DNA from 3 places in the Cronobacter malonaticus LMG 23826 genome. Region 1 is predicted to be linked to each of the others. Evidence: riboswitches for the same ligand, from Rfam matches in the RefSeq annotation. Region 1 holds a riboswitch; each other region holds the start of a gene.

What was found. Region 1 has a riboswitch for thiamine pyrophosphate ahead of thiC (phosphomethylpyrimidine synthase ThiC). Riboswitches for the same ligand answer to the same signal wherever they lie in the genome.
Region 2: it holds a riboswitch for thiamine pyrophosphate, as region 1 does, so the genes downstream of both, thiB (thiamine ABC transporter substrate binding subunit) here and thiC (phosphomethylpyrimidine synthase ThiC) in region 1, are expected to answer to the same signal.
Region 3: it holds a riboswitch for thiamine pyrophosphate, as region 1 does, so the genes downstream of both, thiM (hydroxyethylthiazole kinase) here and thiC (phosphomethylpyrimidine synthase ThiC) in region 1, are expected to answer to the same signal.

What each region holds. Positions count from the first base shown of each region.
Region 1 is NZ_CP013940.1:3,792,691-3,797,334, forward strand. Features, by position in the region: gene hemE (uroporphyrinogen decarboxylase) at 1-749, opposite strand, end outside; gene nudC (NAD(+) diphosphatase) at 791-1,564, opposite strand; gene AFK66_RS17790 (Rsd/AlgQ family anti-sigma factor) at 1,667-2,170, shown strand; TPP riboswitch at 2,223-2,332, shown strand; gene thiC (phosphomethylpyrimidine synthase ThiC) at 2,449-4,350, shown strand; gene thiE (thiamine phosphate synthase) at 4,350-4,644, shown strand, end outside.
Region 2 is NZ_CP013940.1:3,408,724-3,413,367, reverse strand. Features, by position in the region: gene thiP (thiamine/thiamine pyrophosphate ABC transporter permease ThiP) at 1-1,191, opposite strand, end outside; gene thiB (thiamine ABC transporter substrate binding subunit) at 1,167-2,150, opposite strand; TPP riboswitch at 2,183-2,284, opposite strand; gene sgrR (HTH-type transcriptional regulator SgrR) at 2,320-3,984, opposite strand; gene sgrT (glucose uptake inhibitor SgrT) at 4,071-4,235, shown strand; gene AFK66_RS16025 (sugar efflux transporter) at 4,355-4,644, shown strand, end outside.
Region 3 is NZ_CP013940.1:1,337,423-1,342,066, forward strand. Features, by position in the region: gene AFK66_RS06245 (helix-turn-helix domain-containing protein) at 1-781, shown strand, start outside; gene AFK66_RS21220 (DUF6998 domain-containing protein) at 879-1,307, opposite strand; gene AFK66_RS06255 (HTH-like domain-containing protein) at 1,360-1,599, opposite strand; TPP riboswitch at 1,797-1,893, shown strand; gene thiM (hydroxyethylthiazole kinase) at 1,927-2,724, shown strand; gene thiD (bifunctional hydroxymethylpyrimidine kinase/phosphomethylpyrimidine kinase) at 2,711-3,511, shown strand; gene fbaB (class I fructose-bisphosphate aldolase) at 3,659-4,644, shown strand, end outside.

The DNA.
Region 1 (4,644 bases):
TTGGTAAACAGCGTCACCGGCACGCGGCGGCCTTCGTTTTCGCGCAGCAGCCCGTCGACGATTTTATGCATGTAATACAGTGAGAACTGCTGGTAGTCGCGTCCGGTCAGCACGCCGCCCCAGGTATCGAAAATCATCACCGACTGGGCGCCCGCGCGGATCTGAGCGTTCAGATAGAGCGTGACGCTTTTCGCGAGCTTATCGAGCAGCAAATGCAGGGTCTGCGGCTCGGCATACATCATTTTTTTAATGACGGTAAACGCCTTGCTGCTGCCACCTTCCACCATATAAGTGGCGAGCGTCCAGGGGCTACCGGAGAAACCAATCAGCGGCACTTCGCCTTTCAGCTCGCGGCGGATCGTGCGCACCGCGTTCATCACATAGCCAAGTTCCTGTTCCGGGTCCGGTACCGGCAGTTTTTCAACGTCCGCTTTGTTGGTAATCGGCGATGTGAAGCGTGGGCCTTCGCCCGCTTCAAAATAGAGCCCCAGCCCCATCGCATCCGGAATTGTCAGAATGTCCGAAAAGAGGATCGCCGCATCGAGCGGATAGCGACGCAGCGGCTGTAGCGTCACTTCGCACGCCAGCTCGGCGTTTTTGCAAAGCGACATAAAATCGCCCGCCTGCGCGCGGGTGGCCTTATATTCCGGCAGATAACGCCCTGCCTGCCTCATCATCCACACCGGGGTGACATCCACAGGCTGACGTTGCAGGGCGCGCAGGTAACGATCGTTTTTCAGTTCGGTCATTTTTTCTTATTCCTCAAGCGACAGGCCGCTATTGTATCACGTCATTCATCGTCTGCCCGGCAGCGCGCCACCGTATCTTCTATCAGGCGGCGCGCCACGGTGCCTGGCGCTGGCAGCAGCGGCAACTGGTCGTAGCGATACCAGCCCGCGTCGATGAGTTCTTTGGTGTCTATCTGGATTTCACCGCTGTCATAATCCGCCGTAAACGCGGTCATCAGCGATTGCGGGAACGGCCAGGGCTGAGACGTCACATAGCGTAAATTCTTGATGCGGATATTGCTCTCTTCCATGACCTCACGCGCTACCGCCTGCTCCAGCGTTTCGCCTACTTCGACAAACCCGGCCAGCACGGTGTAAACGCCGTTGCGGTGTCTTGTATGCTGCGCCAGCAGGATTTTATCGTCACGGCGGATAGCCACGATGATGCACGGCGCGATTTGCGGGTAGTAGCGTTCGCGGCAGTGGCCGCAGAGCATCGCCCACTCGGTTTTGCTCGGGTGCATCTCATGGCCGCAGTAGCCGCAATATTTATGAGAGCGGTAAAATTCGGCGAGCTGTACGCCCCGCCCCGCCAGTTGAAACAGCCCGGCGTCCTGGTCGATAAGCTGTCGCACCGAGGCCATGTCCTTTTCGCGCTTTTGCAGTACCAGCCAGACCGGCGCGTCCTCCCAGAGGCCAATTTGCAGCGCCTTTTCGCCCGTAAGACCAAAATCCGCGGCCTGGCCGTAAGGTAATTCTGCATTTGGCAGCCATAATTTCTGTTCATGGCTGACTATCCACCAGCCATGGTCTAAATTTTCTAGTGTACGTTCCATAATTGATTGCACTACCTCTGCGTCACTGGCACGTTATTAACATTGTTCTTACATATTTTGGGTCATTTGCGTTTTTACATCTTATATCTCATGGAGTCGATCATGCTAAACCAGCTAAAAAGTCTGACGGAACGCGTTGGTGGGAGTAATGAGTTAGTTGATCGTTGGCTTGCTGCCCGCAACCATCTGTTGGTCACCTATTACAAGATGGTCGGCATCAAACCCGGCAAGGAGCCGATGACTGCGCTTGATGAACAGGCGCTGGACGATTTCTGTCACTGCCTGGTGGATTACCTCTCCGCCGGACATTTCAATATTTATGAGCGCGTCATCAGCGAAATGGAAGGCACCAGCCCGCTGGTCGCCGCCACGCAAATCTATCCTCAGCTGGAATCCAACACCCAGCAAATCATGGATTTCTACGACACACATCTGGAAAGCGCTATCGACCACGATAACTGCCTGGAGTTTCAGGAAGCGCTTTCCGGCATTGGCGAGGCGCTCGCCGCCCGCTTCGCGCTGGAAGATAAGCTCATCATGCTGGCTTTTGACAACAACCTCGGCGAAAGCGCCAATGACGAAACCGGCCTCGCCAAACCGGCTTGAGTTCGGCTGTATTAACGAGTAGTTTAAATATGCCCCCGCGATTTTAGCGGGGTTTATCTTGTCGGAGTGCCCAGTGCGACAGCACGGGCTGAGACCGTTAATTCGGGATCCGCGGAACCTGATCAGGTTAATACCTGCGAAGGGAACAAGAGTAATTCCATTTTGCCCCGTTCAGGGCGCGATTTCGCCCTGATGCCCTGTTAAGGGTGCACGGGCGCACGCCATTACTCCTCCGTTGTTCTGACAAGCCACTTCCTGACCGTTAACTGGAATGCGCTATGTCTGTATCAAACAAACCAGGCCGCCGCGAACAGCGCGCCGCCGCACAACACTTTATCGACACCCTGGAAGGCACCGCTTTCCCCAATTCTCACCGCATCTATCTCACCGGTTCGCGTGAAGATATTCGCGTGCCGATGCGCGAAATCCGCCTGAGCCCGACGCTTGCGGGCGGCAGCAAAGAGAACCCGCGCTATGAGCCTAACGAGCCGGTGCCAGTGTATGACACCTCCGGCCCTTACGGCGATCCGGCGGTGCGTATCGACGTCCGCGAAGGGCTGGCTAAACTGCGCAGCGCCTGGATAGACGCGCGTAATGATACCGAAACCCTCGATTCCCTCAGCTCCGCGTATACCCGCGAGCGTCTGGCCGACGACGGGCTGGATGAGTTGCGCTTTCGCGGGCTGCTGACGCCAAAGCGCGCAAAGGCGGGCAAGCGTGTCACCCAGTTGCACTACGCGCGTCAGGGTATCGTGACGCCCGAAATGGAATTTATCGCCATCCGGGAAAACATGGGCCGCGAGCGTATTCGCACGGCGGTACTGCGCCAGCAGCATCCGGGCCACGGCTTTGGCGCGCGCCTGCCGGAGAACATCACGCCGGAGTTCGTGCGTGGCGAAGTCGCCGCCGGGCGCGCCATTATTCCTGCCAACATTAATCACCCGGAATCGGAGCCGATGATTATCGGTCGTAACTTCCTGGTGAAGGTCAACGCCAATATCGGCAACTCGGCGGTGACGTCGTCTATCGAAGAGGAAGTCGAAAAACTGGTCTGGGCGACCCGCTGGGGCGCAGATACCGTGATGGATCTCTCCACCGGGCGCTACATTCACGAAACCCGCGAATGGATCCTGCGCAACAGCCCGGTGCCGATCGGTACGGTACCGATCTACCAGGCGCTGGAGAAGGCTAACGGGATCGCCGAAGATCTGAGCTGGGAGATGTTCCGCGACACGCTGCTTGAGCAGGCCGAACAGGGCGTCGATTACTTCACTATTCACGCGGGCGTGCTGCTGCGCTATGTGCCGATGACCGCAGGCCGTCTGACGGGCATCGTCTCGCGCGGCGGTTCGATCATGGCGAAATGGTGCCTGTCGCACCACCGTGAAAACTTCCTCTACGAGCATTTCCGCGAGATCTGCGAAATCTGCGCCGCCTATGACGTCTCGCTGTCACTCGGCGACGGTCTGCGCCCCGGCTCCATTCAGGACGCCAACGACGAGGCGCAGTTCGCCGAACTCCACACGCTCGGCGAACTGACGAAAATCGCATGGGAATATGACGTCCAGGTCATGATCGAAGGCCCAGGCCACGTGCCGATGCAGATGATCCGCCGCAACATGACCGAGGAGCTGGAGCACTGCCACGAAGCGCCCTTCTACACGCTCGGACCGCTCACGACCGATATCGCGCCCGGCTACGATCACTTCACCTCCGGGATCGGCGCGGCGATGATTGGCTGGTTCGGCTGCGCGATGCTCTGCTACGTGACGCCGAAAGAGCACCTCGGCCTGCCGAATAAAGAAGATGTGAAGCAGGGGCTTATCACCTACAAAATTGCCGCCCACGCCGCCGATCTCGCCAAAGGGCATCCTGGCGCACAGATCCGCGATAACGCCATGTCGAAAGCGCGCTTTGAATTCCGCTGGGAAGATCAGTTCAACCTGGCGCTCGATCCGTTCACCGCCCGCGCCTACCACGACGAAACGCTGCCGCAGGAATCCGGTAAAGTCGCGCATTTCTGCTCTATGTGCGGCCCGAAATTCTGCTCAATGAAAATCACCCAGGAGGTGCGCGACTACGCCGCGAAGCAGGCGATCGACGCGGGTATGGCCGAGATGTCGAATCGTTTTCAGGCGCGTGGGGGCGACATTTATCTGCGCCAGGAGGAAGTCGAGTGATGGAGCCTCTGTTCGCGCCCGTACCGCGCCGCCTCGGGCTTTATCCGGTCGTCGACAGCGTTGAGTGGGTCACGCGTTTGCTGGACGCTGGCGTGCGCACGCTTCAGTTACGCATCAAGGATAAAACCGATGCTGGGGTGGAAGCCGATGTCGCCGCCGCCATTGCGCTGGGGCAGCGCTGCCACGCCCGGCTGTTTATCAACGACTACTGGCGTCTCGCGATAAAACATCAGGCCTATGGCGTTCATCTCGGGCAGGAAGATCTGGAAACGGCCGATCTCAACGCCATTCGCA
Region 2 (4,644 bases), 380 kb from region 1:
GGTGGCGTTCAGCAGCAGGAAAAATCCGGTCGCCAGTACAATGCCCGGCATCGCGAGGATCAGCACGCCGCAAAGCTCCAGGCTTTGCCCGACGAGACGATGCTGGCGCAGGTACAGCTCGCGTGTGCTCCAGAGCAGCATCATGGTCAGGATAACGCACAGCACTCCGGCGCAGAGCGCGATACGCAGCGACGTCCAGAGCGCGCGCCACAGCGCCGGGTCGGCCAGCGCATGGCTAATGTCGCCGCGCAGGCCGTCCACCAGCACCGCCAGCAGAGGCGGCAGGAGAAGCAGCAGCGCGGCACCAATCAGCAGTGAATCGATGAGTTTGCTGCGCCATGAATCCTCCGGGTTGCGCCAGCCGCGCACCAGCGTCGCGCCGACAGGAATCGCTTTGCTGAGCCGCTGGCTTAACAGGATAAGCGACAGGCAGCAGCCCATCTGGATAAGCGCCAGCAGCGCCGCGCGCCCCGGATCGTAGTCATAGCTCAGCGCCTGGTAGATGGCGAGCTCAATGGTGGTTGCCTGCGGCCCGCCGCCGAGCGCCAGCACCGTGGCGAAACTGGCGAAGCAGAGCATAAAAATGAGCGCCGCTACCGGCGGGATCTGGCGGCGCAGCCAGGGCCACTCCACCAGCCGGAAGAAATCCCAGCCGCGCATACCGAGCTGCGCGGCGAGCTGGCGCTGTTCGCCGGGGATCTGCGTCAGCGTCTGGTACAGCAGGCGAGTCGCCATCGGCATATTAAAAAAGAGGTGCGCCAGCAGGATGCCCTGAAGGCCATAAGGCGAAAACGTCCATTCAATACCGAGCGTCGCGCAGAGCGCGGCGAGCCAGCCGCTGCGCCCGTAGACGCTAAGCAGGCCGAAAATCGCCACCAGCACCGGCAGGATAAGCGTCATGGCGCACAGGCGCAGCAGCATTCGCCGCCCCGGAAAGCGGCGGCGGTAGAGCGCGCGGGCGAGTGGGATCGCAGGCACGACGGAAATCAGGGCAGAGAGAAACGCCTGCCAGAACGAGAAGCGCACCACATGCCACAGGTAGCTGTCGTGTAGCAGCGCGCGTGCATCGGTGTGCGGCGCGTGTGTCCAGAGCGCTGCGAACGCCGCCATCGCCACCGCCGCCATCAGCAGGGCGGCGGTGAGGCCGGGCCAGAGCCAGCCGGGGATCAGCGGCTCACGGCGCGTTGCCATTCACTCGTCCATTGCGCGCGCTGTGCGGCGACTTCCTGTGAGGTGAATTGCAGGGTGGTCTGCGGCCGGGTCAGCGCGTTAAAGCCTTCCGGCAGCGCGACGTTGGTCACCGGGTACATCCAGTTGCCCGCGGGGATCGCATTCTGGAAGGCGGGCGAAACCATAAACTTCAGGAATTTCTCCGCCAGTGCGGGCTGCTTGCTGGCGGCGGTGCGTGCGGCGACTTCCACCTGCAGATAGTGGCCTTCGCTGAAATTCGCCGCTGCGTAGTTCTCTTTTTTCTCTTCAATAATGTGGTAGGCGGGCGAGGTGGTGTAGCTCAGCACCAGATCGCCTTCGCCTTTCAGGAACAGGCCGTAGGCTTCGCTCCAGCCTTTGGTGACCGTAACGGTTTTCGCGGCGAGCTTCTGCCAGGCGTCCGGCGCTTTATCGCCATAGACTTTTTGCATCCACAGCAGCAGGCCCAGCCCTGGCGTGCTGGTGCGCGGATCTTCATAGATGATGCGCCATTTCTGGTCGCTCTCAACCAGCTCTTTCAGGCTTTTCGGCGGGTTTTTCAGTTTGTTTTTATCATAGACGAAGGCGAACCAGCCGTAGTCGAACGGCACAAAGGTGTCGTTATTCCAGCCGCCCGGCACGTTAACTTCACCCGCCGGAACGCCGCTTTTGGCGAACAGCCCGGTCGCGGTCGCGGCCTGAAGCAGATTGTTATCCAGGCCCAGCACCACATCGGCTTTGCTGTTTTTGCCTTCCATGCGCAGGCGGTTAAGCAGCGAGACGCCATCTTCCAGCGCCACGAATTTCAGCTCGCAGCCGCAGTCGGCTTCAAAGGCGGTTTTAATTTTCGGGCCAGGGCCCCACTCCGAGGAGAAAGAGTCGTAGGTGTAGACGGTCAGGACAGGTTTGGCGAAAGCCGGAGCGGCGGCGAGCGCCAGCAGAGGAAGCAGTTTTTTTAACACTTTGCACCTTTATCAAATGGGGGCAAAGGATTTTGAGCGGTAGCCTCAAATCCCTTCGCCGGCGTTATCCGGATCAGGTTCGACGGGTATTATCTCAGCGCACCGGTCAGTCGGCAGCACCCCGTTGAGAACGGCTCATTGTAATGATTTGCGTAATGTTGCGAAAGGGTTACGGCTCCGGCGGTGCAAACCAGGCGGATTTAAAATCAAACCAGCCGAGCGTGTTCATGCGCACGCCGCGCATACTGCGCTGGCCCTGTAGCATCAGCCAGTGGTGAATGAGCGGCAGAATATCCTGACGCTCGAGCATCGTGCGGCACCACTGCGGCAGGTTCAGCGCGCCGGTGCGCCAGCGCTGGGCGTCGCCCTGCCAGTCGAGCGGGATGCAGCGCTGAATGAGCGGCACTTCGCACAGGTGCGCGAACAGCGAGAAATCGAGCGGCAGCGTAAAGTTGGCGCTGTTAAGCCATAGATCGCTGGTAATGTCGCCCTGATACCACTCCTCATAGCTCACCTCTCGCAGTTCCAGCTCCACCTGCTCCTGCGCCAGGATATCGCGCAGCAGCGCGCCGATAATGCGGTTTTCATTGTGGTCGCCATAGAAGGTGAGCGTAAGACGCTCCAGCCCGGCGGGCTTCTGCGCCTCAGGAATTTGCGGCGCGTGGTGCCAGCGCGGCAGCAGGCCGTAAGCCGGAAACCAGATGCGCTGATAGTGCGGCGCGGCGCGGTGCAACAGGCGGGCGGGCGTAAAGCGCGAGCTTATCCAGCGGCGCACCTCCGGCATCGCGCCGACGCGCGAGCGGGAATCAAACAGCAGGTAGTAGCAGCCTTCTTCGAGGCGGCTCTCCACGGCTTTTTCGTCGACGTCGCGTGTCGGGCCTTCAAGCTGAACGGCGCAGCTCAGCTCCTCGCCTATCTCCGGCAGCACCCAGAAGTTCACCTCATCAATCAGCGCGCGGTAGCCAAAATAGTCATCAAAGGCGTGGATTTTTAGCTGGTTGCTGTTATTGCGTACCACCGCGTAAGGGCCAGTGCCGACGGGCTGGCTCGCGAATTTCGGCATTTCCGGCCACTCCCGCGGCAGGATCATCGCCGGCACGCTGCCCATCAGCCACGGCAGCCAGTCGTCCGGCTCGCTCAGGTGAATATCGAGTGTCCAGGCCGTGGGAGAAACGACCTGGCGGATATGCGCGTAAAGCGGCAGGGCGCAGATGCGCTGGAGCGAGCTGATGACATCGAGCATGTCCAGCTCGCGGCCGTGATGAAAATGGATGCCGGGGCGTAAGAAAAAGCGCCAGTGAAAAGGGGAAATACGCTGCCAGTGGTGCGCAATATCGGCTTCCAGTTCCCCGTTTTCCTCGTTTATGCGCGTCAGACCGTTGAAAATCTGCCGGGCGATATGGGTTTCTGAACGGCGCAAGGCGCTGCCGGGCAGCAGGTTTTGCAGTGGGCGGTAATAGAGCACGCGCAGAATATGGCGTCCCTGACGGAAGCTGCGGCCCAGGTGTGAAAGTAACATCTGACGCACCGTGGATTTGTCACCGACGATCTGCACCAGCTGATCGATTCTGTCCTGCTCCAGCAGATCTTCCGCCCGCTGTTGCTGCAGCGCGAGTCCGGTATAGAGGAACTGCAGCCTGGAGCGTTTGCCGCGTCCGGCCTCGGCTTCCCATGTCAGCCAGCCGCGCGCCTGCATGGCGTTCAGCAGTGTGCGCATGTGGCGGCGCGAGCAACTCAGCAGCTCGGCCAGTTCGTTGAGCGTCGTTTCCTGCGGCTTGCCATCACAGCATTGCCACAAACGAATGAATTGTTGTTGCAGACGACCTGAAGGCATAAAAGAGGAACTCCGGCTCGAAACTCATCAATTTAATATTCCCTATATTACGGCAATACTTCTCTTCGATGAAAGCGGAGGGGCTTATGAAAACGTCGTCAACATGCAGGTTTTATCAGCAGTATTTCAGTGCAACGCAACGTCTTTACGGCTCATGGCTGGCCCGCCTGAACGGTAAAACGCCGCAACGAATGCTCGATGAGATCATGCAGTGGGAGGTGACATTCCCGGTGACGTTTAAGCGCCGCTAAGCGGACATCACGTGTAACTGAGTATTGGTGCTTTTCACCCGCCAGCAGTGTGCTACTGCTGGCTTTTTTCGTCTATCATGAGCACGATTTCGCCCGCCTCAACTGAAAGGATGCGCCCGATGCTGTGGTTTCTTACGTTTGTCCGACGGCTCAATGTCGTCTATCTCGCTTTTATGGTCGTCGCCTTCATGATGGGCGTGGCGGGCGCGCTACAGGCGCCGACGCTGAGCCTGTTTTTAAGCCGTGAAGTGGGCGCGCCGCCGTTCTGGGTCGGGCTCTTTTATACGGTGAACGCGATTGCCGGGATTGCCGTTAGCCTGTTGCTGGCGAAGCGCTCCGACAACCGGGGCGACCGGCGCAAGCTGATCCTTTTTTGCTGCCTGATGGCGGTCGGCAACTGCGTATTGTT
Region 3 (4,644 bases), 1.8 Mb from region 1:
CAATGGGGATGTATACAAATACGCTTCAATCGAAGAAGCATTATTATCATCAACCCGAATTACAAACCTCAAAACTGGTGAGTCAGTAAAGCTAATCGGTAACGCCAAATTAGCATATATGATCCTCCGGAAGAGGTTCCATTTATTCACCGACCAATCAACAGACAATAAGTATTATACAACTGGTAAGCACTACGACACCATTGAAAGCATCGCTGAGGCAATCGGTGTTTCTGACGTTGGTACAGTGAGCAGTGCAATTGGCAGAATGGAAGCAGCCGGACTGCTAACCAAAAAGAAATTTGGAAAAACTTACGAATGGACTGTTATCGATCTCTCCCCAGAATTATTCCTTCTCGAACGTAACACCGGGACGACAAAAAAGCCTGTCTGGGTGGACTGCCTGAAACATCCAGTATTCGGTAACGCCAAAGAAGACATGCCAGCCGTACAGCAGGAGGAACAGGGCGAAGAGGCCAACGCCGATCCGATGTGCGAGCTTGACGAAGCACCGAAAGAAGAAGCGCAAACGCCGGAAAAGGTGAAGCCAACACCGAAGCCAAAGATAAAGAAACCTGTAACACCGTCAACCGCACCAAGCGACGATAAGGAATATTCTACCAAATTGCATCAATTCGAGAGTGCTGGACATTGGTATCAATTTTCTGAGTATCAGTTACCAGATTTGGAGCGCTTTAAATGTGACGGGAAACTAACGAACGAATACGCCTTGGCCTATCTTGATAAACACACGTCACAGCAAACTATGAATACCCAATAAACAGGAGGATTATGATTACCCAGCTCTACATCTTCTTATTCTTCCGTGCTGTTTGGTATATTGCCGCCCGCATCCAGAAAAGAAAAAAAACGAACACTTAAGGATTACATTGACGAAACTCTTCAGTGACGTTTTCTACGCCAGGCGTTTTAAGAAGCACGCCATTGAGATGAATCACAAATTTGTTATCGTGGCTGGCATATCCGGCAATTTGGCGACAAATACCCACAGGGACACGAACTGCCATCACTACTTCGGCATCTTCATTAAGCTGAATGCCGATCAGGTAATCGAAATCCCAGGAGCGAATTCCGCCTAACTGGGTTTTATTGACTCTGGTTTTGACCTGCAACAGCGTCCCATCGCTTAATCTTACATCGGCGCTTTTATGGGAGTTTGGCAATAATTCACCCCCATAAAGTTGCTTTACGAGATGTTCACCATAATCACCAGTGACATTACCACCTCGGGCAAAAAATGCCTTTGCAAGCAGCCACCGCTTCTCGATACTGCCGATATGCTTCACGTGCACCCATCTAACCTCGTTAACTAAACGTAGATACCGATGATCTTGTTAATCACAGCTTCGAGGTATCAAGCCCAGCGGCTTTAAGCCGCTCGGTGAGATTCCTCATTTTGCTGAATTCAGTACCAAAACTGGCTTTAAGTCCCACACCCTCGCAAAACTCTTTAGCAGTGACGTTTTTCAGGTGGTCGGCGTATTTGATCATCTGGAGGTGCATTTCAACCGTTTGACCATTTCGCGGTGCGCTGTTGATGGCTTGCTTAATGTTCTCGTAGATCTGGGTTTCTGTCATTTGCATATCTCACTTATCAAATTTAGATAAATAATATAAATTAGCTAATTTTGATAATCAAGGGGTTTTGTCATACAGATATGGGGTACAAACTGAGGTATAAGGTGGGGTACAGCGCGAAGAAGCGATAACCGGAAGGGCGGGCTTGCAACAGCAAGCAACTTACCCTAAGCTGGCAAAAAGTATAGAGATTCAATCTTCATGACTCGGGGTGCCCCATCACTGATGGGCTGAGAAATACCCGTACCACCTGATCTGGATAATGCCAGCGTAGGGAAGTCAGATGCCTGTCCGGTATCCCGTCTTCGCGCCTGGCAGGAGAGAACCATGTCTTCTGACCTGCTTTGCGGCTCAAACGCCGCGCCTGTTGTCACCCAACTTCGCCGTCACGCTCCGCTGGTGCACTGCATTACTAACGATGTGGTGCAAAATTTCACTGCCAATGTCCTGCTCGCGCTTGGCGCCTCGCCCGCGATGGTGGTGGATACTGAAGAAGCCGCGCAGTTCGCGGCCATCGCCGATGCCTTACTCATCAACCTCGGTACGCTCACACACCCGCAGCAGCAGGCGATGCGTGCGGCCATCGACGGCGCCTGCGCGGCGGGCAAGCCGTGGACGCTCGACCCGGTCGCCGTCGGCGCGCTCACGCTGCGCACGGAATTTGCGCGGGAGATCCTGGCGCGTCGCCCAGCCGCCATTCGCGGCAACGCCTCGGAAATTCGCGCGCTGGCAGGCGAGAGCGGCGGCGGGCGCGGCGTTGACGCGACCGAAAGCGCGCATCAGGCGCGTGAGGCGGCCCGCTTACTGGCGCGCCGCACCGGCGCAGTCGTCGCTGTGACCGGCGAGGTCGATTACATCACCGATGGCGAACGCACGGTCGCGGTCGAGGGCGGCACCGGGATGTTGACGCGCGTGGTGGGCACCGGCTGTGCGCTCTCGGCGGTCGTCGCTGCCTGCTGCGCGCTGCCGGGCGACCGTCTGGAGAATGTCGCAACGGCCTGCTGGCTGATGAAGCGGGCGGGCGAACAGGCGCTGACCGTCTCCCGTGGCCCCGGCAGTTTCGCCAGCGCGTTGCTGGATAATCTGCATGCGCAGGCGTTCGGAGGTGCTCATGAAACGCATTAACGCGCTCACCATCGCCGGCACCGATCCGAGCGGCGGCGCGGGGATTCAGGCCGATCTCAAAACGTTCTCGGCGCTCGGTGCTTACGGCACATCAGTGATTACGGCGCTGGTGGCGCAGAACACCCGCGGCGTGCAGTCGGTCTACCGCATCGAGCCGTCGTTCGTCGCCGCCCAGCTTGATTCAGTGTTAAGCGATGTGCGCATCGACACCACCAAAATCGGCATGCTGGCGGAAACGGATATCGTCGAGGCCGTAGCCGAGCGGCTCTCGCACTACCGGGTGCGTAATATCGTGCTGGATACGGTCATGCTCGCGAAAAGCGGCGATCCGCTTCTTAGCCCGTCAGCGGTGCGCACGCTGCGCGAAAGATTATTGCCGCAGGTGGCGATCATCACGCCGAATTTGCCGGAGGCGGCGGCGCTGCTGGAAACCACGCATGCCCGCAGCGAAACGGAGATGCGCCAGCAGGGTGAGGCGCTGCTGGCGCTCGGCTGCGGCGCGGTGCTGATGAAAGGCGGGCATCTGGATGACGCCGAAAGCCCCGACTGGCTCTTTACTCGCGAAGGGGCGACGCGCTTTACCGCTCCGCGTGTCATGACGAAAAATACCCACGGCACCGGCTGCACGCTCTCCAGCGCGCTCGCGGCGCTGCGCCCGCAGTATCCTGACTGGGTTGAAACAGTGACGGCGGCGAAGGCGTGGCTCACGAAAGCGCTGCAACAGGCGGATAGTCTGGAAGTAGGGGAGGGCATCGGGCCCGTCCATCATTTTCATGCATGGTGGTGAACCGTGCCAGCAGAATTAGCTGAAAATGCGCTCAGGTCTGGCAATCTGTGCTAATCAAGTCCAGGCTAAGAGGGCCCAGCTAAGGCGTGGGTAAGGAATCTTATCGTCCGGCAGGTTACTGCCTGCCGACCATAACGGGAGCGTATGATGACTGATATTGCGCAGTTGCTCGGCAACGATGCCGATAGCCTGTTACAGCACCGCTGTACGACCATTTCCTCCGACCAGCTCTATCTGCCAGGGCCGGATTATGTCGATCGCGTGATGATCGATAATAACCGTCCGCCCGCGGTGCTGCGAAATATGCAGACTCTCTACAACACCGGACGCCTTGCAGGCACCGGCTATCTGTCCATTCTGCCGGTGGACCAGGGCGTCGAGCATTCGGCGGGCGCGTCCTTCGCCGCTAATCCGATGTATTTCGACCCGAAAAATATCGTCGAGCTGGCGATTGAGGCGGGCTGTAACTGCGTGGCGTCGACCTACGGCGTGCTGGCGTCAGTCTCGCGCCGCTACGCGCACCGCATTCCGTTTCTGGTGAAACTCAATCACAACGAAACGCTCAGCTACCCTACGCAATATGACCAGACGCTGTACGCGAGTGTCGAGCAGGCGTTCAATATGGGCGCGGTGGCGGTCGGGGCGACTATCTATTTCGGCTCTGAAGAGTCGCGCCGCCAGATTGAAGAGATCTCCGCCGCGTTTGAGCGCGCGCACGAGCTTGGCATGGTGACGGTGCTGTGGGCGTATCTGCGTAACAGTAATTTCAAAAAAGATGGCGTGGATTACCACTCCAGCGCCGATTTAACCGGTCAGGCCAACCATCTTGCCGCCACCATCGGCGCGGATATCGTGAAGCAGAAGATGGCCGAGAATAACGGCGGCTATACCGCGCTGAAGTTCGGCTATACCGATGAGCGCGTGTACAGCAAGCTGACGAGCGATAACCCGATTGATCTGGTGCGCTACCAGCTCGCCAACTGCTATATGGGCCGCGCGGGGCTGATTAACTCCGGCGGCGCGTCCGGCGGCGAGGCGGATCTCACCGATGCGGTGCGCACGGCGGTGATCAACAAGCGCGCAGGCGGTATGGGGCTGATTTTGGGACGCAAGGCGTTTAAGAAAACCATGGC